DNA from 2 places in the Mesorhizobium sp. BR1-1-13 genome. Region 1 is predicted to be linked to the other one. Evidence: riboswitches for the same ligand, from Rfam matches in the RefSeq annotation. Region 1 holds a riboswitch; the other holds the start of a gene.
What was found. Region 1 has a riboswitch for cobalamin ahead of LB533_RS12530 (DUF1636 family protein). Riboswitches for the same ligand answer to the same signal wherever they lie in the genome.
Positions count from the first base shown of each region.

Region 2: another riboswitch for cobalamin. It lies ahead of bluB (5,6-dimethylbenzimidazole synthase); the one in region 1 lies ahead of LB533_RS12530 (DUF1636 family protein).

Region 1 is NZ_JAIUIH010000004.1:377,119-381,752, reverse strand. It holds gene cobN (cobaltochelatase subunit CobN) at 1-1,054, opposite strand, end outside; gene cobW (cobalamin biosynthesis protein CobW) at 1,071-2,123, opposite strand; gene LB533_RS12530 (DUF1636 family protein) at 2,126-2,572, opposite strand; cobalamin riboswitch at 2,610-2,814, opposite strand; gene LB533_RS12525 (winged helix-turn-helix domain-containing protein) at 2,844-4,043, opposite strand; gene LB533_RS12520 (NADH-quinone oxidoreductase subunit A) at 4,375-4,634, shown strand, end outside.
Region 2 is NZ_JAIUIH010000002.1:214,890-219,523, reverse strand. It holds gene ribB (3,4-dihydroxy-2-butanone-4-phosphate synthase) at 1-26, shown strand, start outside; gene LB533_RS05470 (MFS transporter) at 78-1,301, opposite strand; gene LB533_RS05465 (TetR/AcrR family transcriptional regulator) at 1,422-2,027, shown strand; partial or broken gene bluB (5,6-dimethylbenzimidazole synthase) at 2,113-2,864, opposite strand; cobalamin riboswitch at 2,913-3,093, opposite strand; gene LB533_RS05455 (histone deacetylase family protein) at 3,216-4,142, shown strand; gene LB533_RS05450 (exodeoxyribonuclease VII small subunit) at 4,146-4,397, shown strand; gene LB533_RS05445 (DUF2277 domain-containing protein) at 4,496-4,634, shown strand, end outside.

The DNA of each region.
Region 1 (4,634 bases):
CGACATGCATGGCAAGGTCGGCTGGCGCCAGCCCACGCTGGTTCGTTTCCCAGACGTCGCGGCGGGTGGTGGCGACGATCACCTGGAAGATCGGCACGCCGGCGCGGTCGAACAGGGTTTCGACGCCGGGTTCGGCGCCGGAAGCGAAGGCGGTCGCCGTGACGATGGCGGCGGGCTTGAGCTGGGCAATCGCGGTCTCGACAAACGCCAGGGATTCCAGGTCCTTCAGGCTGGAAACAAAGATCGGCACCGGACGCATACCGCGTTGCCGCAGCGCCTCGAAGAGCGTGTCGATCGGGGCGACATCCGCGGCGAGCAGCATTGAGCGGTAGAACAGGATGGGCACGACCTTTCCCTCCCCCTCGAGGGGAGGGTGGCCCGCAGGGCCGGGTGGGGTCGGTGCGACTGGGTTCGGCGCCTCTTTAAGTCGGCGCACTTCAGAGGCGACCCCACCCCCGGCCTGCGCCCGAACCCTTCCCTCGAGCGGGAGGGGGACGACGCCGCGACCCGGCTCGTAGTAACCCGCCTTCGGCACGCTTACCGGCTCGGCTGCTATCGCATCAGACCCCGTCAACCGCGCCAGCCTGCGCACCAGCGCGCTCATATTGGCCGGGCCGCCCTCGCGGAAATAATTGAGCAGCCCGTCCAGTTCCTCGCGCGACAGCGTCGAGGCTTCGATCAGCCTGATATCCTCGTCGTGGCTCTCGCCGGGAAGCAGTGCCAGCTTTATGCCGCGCTCGCGGGCAACCGCGGCCAACTGGTCGCAGCCGTAGCGCCACCACTCGTAACCGCCGAGAATACGCACCAGGATGATTTTGGCGTGACGGGCGACGCTGTCGATCCAGAGGTCGACGGACATGGGGTGGCGCAGGTCGCGGAGCGCGGCCAGCCGCATCGTGGGCAGCCGATCGGCGTCGCCTTTCCAGGCCGCCGCCAGTCCGGCCAGGTCGCTGTCGGTGAAGGACAGCGCCACCATATCCGCCGGCGTCTGCCGCAGATCGACCGGCTCGGCGAGATCGTCGAGCGAGGCGGATGTGGTGGCGAGGATGTGCATCGCGGTCGCTGTTGCGTCAGCCGGCGAGTATACGCTCGATCGCCGGGCGGTTCAGCCCCTTGAGGCCGATGACGACCAGGCGCGAGCGGCGGTCGTCTTCAGCCGTCCAGGCGCGGTCGTAGTAATGATTGACGCGCGGACCGACCGCCTGCAGCAACAGCCGCATCGGCTTGCCGCCGACCTCGACGAAGCCTTTCACCCGCAGCACGTTTTCCTGTTCAGCCGCGGTGGCGACGCGCTTTGCCAGGTCGTCCGGATTGGCGATCGAGGGGATGTCGACGATAAACGTATCGAAGTCGTCGTGCTCGTGGTCGAAGGCGCCGTCATGATGGGACTTGCGGTTCTCGATGTCGTCCTCGACGGCGAGGCCCAGCCCGAGCAGCACGGACGGATCGACCTTGCCATGAGCTGTCGGCACGACCTTCACGGCGCGGGCGGAGTGTTCGCCAATGACGGCGTTGGCGCGAGCCGAACCTGCGGCATCCATCAGGTCGCTCTTCGACAGGATGATGAGGTCGGCGCAGGCGATCTGGTCCTCGAACACCTCCTCGATGGGGTCGTCGTGGTCCAGTGTCTGGTCCTGCGCGCGTTGCGCCTGCAGGGCGTCCATGTCGTTGGCGACGCGCCCCTCGGCGAGTGCCGGACCGTCGACCACGGCGATCACGCCGTCGACTGTCACCCGGCTCTTCACCGTCGGCCACTGGAATGCCTGGACCAGCGGCTTGGGCAGAGCCAAGCCTGAGGTCTCGATCAGGATGTGGTCGACCTTCGGCGTCAGCGACAGGATCTGGTCGAGCGCGGGGACGAAATCGTCGGCGACGGTGCAGCAGATGCAGCCATTGGCCAGTTCGACGATGTTTTCCTCCGGGCAGGTGTCGATGCCGCAGCCCTTCAGGATCTCGCCGTCGATGCCGATGTCTCCGAATTCGTTGACGATGATGGCGATACGCTTGCCGCCCGCGTTTTCCAGTAGATGGCGGACCAGCGTGGTCTTGCCGGACCCCAGGAAGCCGGTGACGACGGTACAGGGGACGCGGGAGAGAGTGGCGGCGGAAACTGCGGCGGTCATGATCAGTCCTTCAGCATGTCGAGGGGAGGAATGCGGGCAACGAGGCCGCGCTTGAGGGAATCCGGACGGCCGCGCCACGGAATGAGGCCGTCGGTCGAAGAGGCGAAGAGTTTCGCGCCGGTGACGAGATCGGCGCCGCTGGCGATGTTTAGGTCGCCGAAGACATAACTCCAGCAGCCGTCGCGAAGAATCGCGGCACTGAGGCGGCGCTTGCAATTGCCGAGGCATTCGACGGTGCGGACGCGGACATTGTCGGCCGTTGCGGCTTGGCGCGTGTCTTGAGCCAAAACTTCGCCGGCGCGGGGATGGGCGTCGGAACCGGTCTCGTCGCGGCAGGAAGCGCAGACGATGACAGTGACGCCGGCCAAGGCGTCGCTATCGCCAGACAAGTCGCTATCGCCAGACAAAATGTCCGCTGTTTCAGCCGGGAAACTGCTGTCGCGTTCCAAATCGGGCTCCTTGCCCGGAAAACCCGCCGGGCGATCGGATTCTTATGTCTCAGACGGCAGGTCTCCTGGCTCGCGGGTCATAGCCTTCGTGCCGCCTTCCCGGGACCGTCCCAGTGGTTTTCGGCCTTGGCTCGTCGCTTACAGTTGCGGGGACAGCCGCGGATTTGAAATCGAGATTTCGCACCGCATTCCCTCTTGGCTCCTCCCTTTGCCGAGAGGAGACCGTCTGGATGGGATTTAGGCTCTTGCCGGCGGCGGTGTCAACGCGCGTCTACGACACGGCAATGTCGGCGAGCGGCTGCCCAAGGTCGCCGGCGGGCGTAATCTCAATCCGTTCGAGGCCGAGCCAGCCCTGCATCTGCGTCAATTCCTGGACGAGTTGCGTGGCGGTTTCAGGCGGCGCGCTGGGCTCGGCATAGGCCGCGTGGACGCGTAGCACGCCGGCCGGCCGGTCGGCCTTGAGGTCGACGCGCGCCACGATCCTGTCGCCGAGCAGGAAGGGCAGGACGTAATAACCGTATTGCCGCTTTTCGGCAGGGGTGTAGATTTCTATGCGGTAGTGGAAATCGAACAGCCGCTCCGTGCGCGAGCGCTCGAAGACCACCGGATCGAACGGCGCCAGCAGGGCGCGGGCGTTGATCCTGCGGGGAATGCGGGCCTCCTTGTGGAGGTAAGCCGGTTTGTTCCAATCCTCGACACGCACCGGCACCAGCTCGCCTGTTTCAACCAGTTCCTCCAGCCGGCCCTTCATGTCGGCCGGCGACAAGCGAAAGTAGTCGCGCAGGTCGCTCGCTGTCGCGACGCCATGGGCGCGGGCGGAGATCCGCAGCAATTCCCGATGCGCGTCCTCGGCTGATGGCACCGGCAGATCGAGGATTGCCTGCGGCAGCACGCGCTCGGGCAGATCATAGAAGCGTTCGAAGCCACGGCGATGCGCGGTGGTGATGCGTCCTGCCCAGAACAGCCATTCGAAGGCATGCTTGGCGTGGCTCCAGCCCCACCAGCCGCCGGATCCCTTTTGGCCTTCGAGCGCGGACGCGGCGATCGGACCGCGTTCTGCGACCTCGCGGTAGATCTCTTCTATATAGGCGGCGTGCTCGCGCCCCCATTTGGCCAGTCCCAGGTACATTTCATCGCCGCGCTCGGCGCGCTGCATGCGCCAACGCATCAACGGATAGGTCTCGACCGGCAGGAAGGAAGCCTCGTGCGCCCAGTATTCGAAAACCGTGCGCTTGCGCGTGACGGCGGCGTTGTCGAGCAAGGCGAACGGGTAGGGGCCAAGGCGCGAATAGAGCGGCATGTAATGAGCGCGCACCACCGCGCTGACGGAATCGATCTGCAGCAGGCCGGTACGCGAGAGCACGCGGGCGAAGTGGCGTCGGTCGGGCGTGCCGGCTGGGCGGGGATCAGTGAACCCTTGGGCGGCGAGCGCGATGCGCCGGGCCATGGCGAGCGAGATCTTTTCCTTCATTCGGATGCGACTCTGAGGCGTGTTGAGCGTCGTTCGGACAGTTGATTCCAGCGATGCTAGCAGGGTTTTGTCGGCAATTCTGTCAGGAGAGAAAGTGGAGTAAAAAGCGAAGGAAATCAGACAGGAGCGGATCGGACCAGTTTCTTCCCTTATGCCGTCCAGGCCGGTGTTTTGAACAAGGTTTGACTTGCTTCGCCGGAAGCGCTGCGCTAACCCTCGCCGCGTTGCAGCAAAGGCCCCTTAAAACGGTTCAGCGGTTAAACTGTCACGCTTCCGCAATAGGGTCTGGTGCTGTAATCAAAATGGATTGGCGCCAACGGAAAGCCGCAGCATGAACGCACTTCTCGGTTCGTACCTGCCCATCGTCCTGTTTATCGCAGTGGCGGCGGCTGTCGGCGTTGCGCTTATCGTGGCGCCGTTCCTGGTGGCCTATCGCAATCCCGACCCGGAAAAGCTTTCCGCCTACGAATGCGGGTTCAACTCGTTCGATGACGCCCGCATGAAGTTCGACATCCGCTTCTACCTGGTGTCGATCCTGTTCATCATCTTCGACCTGGAAGTGGCCTTCCTGTTTCCGTGGGCGGTGTCGTT
Region 2 (4,634 bases), on a different contig from region 1:
ATATCGCCAAGACCGAGATTCTCTGAAGTTCGACGGCGGCAGTAGCGTCCGATCCGCTGAACCGGACGCGTCATGGATCATTCCGCGGCAACGACGGCCGCTTCACACCCATCCAGCTCGCATTTGTGAGTGGCAAGGCTGCGTTGGCCGAGCAGCACCGTGACCAGCGCGATGCCGCCCGCGACCACCGAGACCCAGAACCCGTTCTGGGCGCCGAACGCATCCACCACGGCGCCGGCGGCGAAAGAGCCCAGCGCCATGCCGATGCCGATTCCCGTTGTCACCCAGGTGATGCCCTCGGTCAGCATCGCTTCCGGCACATGCCGTTCGATCAGGCCAAATGCTGTGATGAAAGTCGGCGAGATCGCCACGCCGCTGATGAAGACGGTCACCGCCAGCAGCGGCACGCTGTCGGCGGTGAGCGGCAAAAGCGTGCTGACCGCGATGATCGCGACCGCCACGGCCAGCTGGCGCTGTAGCGGCGTCTTGAGGTTGAGTGCGCCGACCACGATGCCCAACACGAACGATCCCAGCGCATAAACGCCGATCACCAGGCTTGCGGCACCGGCTTGGCCGAACTCCTTGGTGATCGCCACGGTGCTCACTTCCGTCGTCGCGAAGGTCGCGCCGATGAAGATCAGGGCGAAGGTGATGATCTGTACCGGCCGCAGGCGGATCGCCGAGCCGGCCGAACCATGGTCCGCCGGCCGCACTCTTGGTTCGGTCGATCGCTGCAGAATGAACGCTATGGAGCCCAAGGCGAGAAACAAAGTGCTCGCCAGCATGCCTGCTTCCGGAAACAGCGCCGCACTGAGGCCCACCGACAGCGACGCACCGGCGATATAGACCAGCTCGTCGGCCGCCGATTCGAAGGCGAAGGCGGTGTTCATCTCCGGCCGGCCGCGAAAAAGCTCGGTCCAGCGCGCGCGCACCATTGCCGGCATGCTGGGCATGGCCGCGGCCAGCAGCGCCGACACGAACAATGTCCATACCGGCCAATCCTGGTTGGCCGACGCAATCAGCAGCAGGAATGCCGCCACGGAGACGATGGTGGTGGGCACGACGATCCGTGTCTGGCCGAGGCGGTCGACCAGCCTGGAGATCTGCGGCGCCAGGAAAGCGTTGGCCAGCGCGAATGTCGCCGAGACGGCACCCGCCAGCCAGTATTCGCCACGCGTCTGCGACAGCATCGCCACGATGCCGATCGGCGCCATGGCGATCGGCAGGCGCGCCATGAAGCCGGCAGCGGCAAAGCCCTTGGCGCCAGGGGATCGAAAGATCTCGGAGTAGGGATTTTGCATGGTCCGTTCCTCGACAAAAGGCGATTCGGAAATTACATACGATGCGTATGAACACTAGATAGATCATACGCTGCGTATGTCAATTGGCATACGGAACGTATGTGCATAAGGCCAGAAGAAATGCACAAGCCTCGCAAGGAAATGATCGCCGAAACCCGCGCCAAATTGATTGCCGCGGCCCGGCATGCCTTCGGAACGATCGGCTATGCCGAAGCGTCGATGGACGATTTCACCGCATCGGCAGGACTGACGCGCGGTGCGCTCTATCATCATTTCGGCCACAAGAAGGGGCTCTTGCAGGCGGTCATCGCCGAGATCGACGCCGAGATGGCGGCACGGGTGAATGAGGTTGCAGCGAAAGCACCGACCCGCTGGCAAAGCTTCGTCGACGAATGCACGAGCTACATCGAAATGGCGCTGGAGCCGGAAATCCAGCGCATCATGTTCCGGGACGGTCCGGCCGTGCTGGGGGACCCCGCGCAATGGCCGAACGCCAATGCCTGCGTCGCTTCCATGACCGATCATCTGACGATGCTGCAAGGGGACGGGGTGGTGGTCCCAAGCGTCGACCCTGAGACCGCGGCGCGGCTAATCAACGGGGCGAGCAGTCAGGCGGCGCAGCGGATCGCCAATTCGAACGACCCGGAAGCGACATCAAAGACCGTGGTAGCGGCATTCAAGCAACTGCTCGAAGGATTGTTGAGGAAGGATACCGGAGCCGCCTGAAGGCGGATAGCCGAGGTGCTTCCAGGTTCAGATGCTCAGGACAAGGCGCAGGCCGCCGGCAGCGCTGCGCATGCCGTGTCGGCAATCAAATCAAGGGTTTGCCAGATTTTTCCCGTGTTGCCGCCTTGAGGCGGGCGATCGTTGACTTGAGCGGCACTTCGCCCTGTCCGCAAAACGTCTCGCTCATGATCAGCTCGGGCAGCGGCAGTCGTCGACCCCAGCCATGTGTTTCGAGGTCCGGTTTCGGCGCGAACTCGGAGACGCGGCCGACACAGAGATAGGCCACCGGCGTCACATGCTCGGGAATCGACAGAAGGTCTTTCAACGCCTGCGCCTCGATAATGCTGACCAGCCGACCCCGACCCCTTCGGCGCGTGCCGCCAGCCAGAAATTCTGCACCGCGCAGACCGTGCTGTAGAGATCCATCTCGGGATTGTGCCAGCGTCCCAGCGGTGAACCCTGTGAGCGTCGCCGGTCGCAGGTGATGCAGATATTGAGCGCGCTTTCGCAGATGCCTTCCAGCTTGAGCTTGCGGTAGAGCGCCCGCCGCTCTTCCTCGATAGCGGGCAATTCCTGCTCGCGCGCCGCCAGGAACAGGGCGCGCACCTGTTCCCGTCGTTCGGTGCCACGAATGACGATGAAATTCCATGGCTGCATGAAGCCGACCGATGGCGCGTGATGGGCGGCAAGCAGCAGCCGCGCCAGCACCTCGTCATCGACGGCCTCTGATGTAAAATGGCTGCGGACATCGCGCCGCGTGAACATGGCGCGGTAGACCGCATCGCGCGCCATCTGGTCGAATCCGTCACCCACGGGGATGGTCATCTCGTCCGGCATCGCTTGTCCCCTTGCGATTGCAATCAACTGCCGTCCGCCTGACCATGCGGATGACGATGCCTGCCAGGCCGGTCTTCTGGCTCGGGATCAACCCGCATCCGGCGCCTTCCCGTCATCGACAGTGGCATTTACCGGCGCGGTCCCCCTTACAGCGTTGGGCACGCCACGGTATCAAACCGTGTTCCCGATTCTCCCGCTCGCGGCGGGCACCAGGCAGTGGCCGGGACTTTACGACGAAGCCTCCGCGCCGCCAATCGCCCGCGGCGACGCGAATGGACGCAGGCGCGATTTTCCCCAGCCATCAGGCCGCAACGCATGGCCATCGCCGCGCCGGGGCACTAGATAGGGAGCATGGCCACTCGTCTCTACACCCATCCGATCTTCCTCGAGCACATCACGCCACCCGGCCATCCGGAGCGGCCGGACCGCTTGCGCGCCATCGAGCGCGTGCTCGACGAGGAGGCTTTTGCCGCGCTCGACCGCCTCGAGGCGCCACAAGGCGACGAGGCCACCATTCTCTATGCGCATCCCGGGGATTTCGTCGAGCGGGTACGCGCCGCCATTCCCGAGACGGGCATCGCCCGCATCGATGCCGACACAACGGCCAGCCCGAAGAGCTGGCAAGCGGCGATCACCGCGATCGGCGCCGCCAATGCCGCCGTCGACGACGTCTTTGCCGGCAGGGCAGACAACGTTTTCGTCGCCGCCCGGCCGCCCGGCCATCATGCGGAGAAAGCGACGGCAATGGGCTTCTGCCTGTTCAACACGGCGGCCATCGCCGCACGTTATGCACAGCGCAAACACGATATCGAACGTGTCGCCATCGTCGACTGGGACGTGCATCACGGCAACGGCACGCAGGATATTTTCTGGGACGATCCGTCCGTGCTTTATTGTTCGACCCACCAGATGCCGCTCTACCCGGGCACCGGAGCAAAGAACGAAACCGGCGCCGGCAACATCATCAACGCGCCGCTTGCGCCGCAGACCGGCAGCGAGGCGTTCCGCGACGCCTTCCTGTCGCGCGTGCTGCCCTCGCTCGACAATTTTGCACCCGACCTGATCATTATTTCGGCCGGCTTCGACGCGCATCATCGCGACCCACTGGCCGAGATCAACCTGACCGAGGATGATTTCGACTGGGCCACCGGCCAACTCATGCAGCGCGCGGCGCGCCACAGCGGCAACCGGCTCGTCAGCCTGCTCGAGGGCGGCTACGATCTGCAAGGATTGGCATTTTCGGTCGCCGCCCATGTCGGGCGACTGATGAAAGGATGAATGATGGCTGGTGAAACCAACGAAGACGTCAAGGCGATGAGCTTCGAACAGGCTCTCGACGCGCTGGAGAAGATCGTCGATGATCTGGAGCGTGGCGATGTGCCGCTCGACCAGTCGATCAGGATCTACGAGCGCGGCGAGGCGCTGAAGGTGCATTGCGACCGGCTGCTCAAGGCGGCCGAGGACAAGGTGGAGAAGATCAGGCTGTCCCGCGACGGCAAGCCGATCGGGACGGAGCCGCTGGACGCGGATTGAGGCATGCAGCCGTCTCTCTGGTTTTTGACACGATCATGATTGAGGATAGAACGCGTCCCGATTGAAACGGCTCCAGGACAAGAGGAGATACGGAAGCGATGTGCAGAAACATCAAGACCCTGTTCAATTTTGATCCGCCGGCAACCGATGACGAGGTGCGCGATGCAGCCCTTCAGTTCGTCCGCAAGCTGAGCGGAACGACGCGGCCCTCGAAGCAGAACCAGCATGCCTTCGACC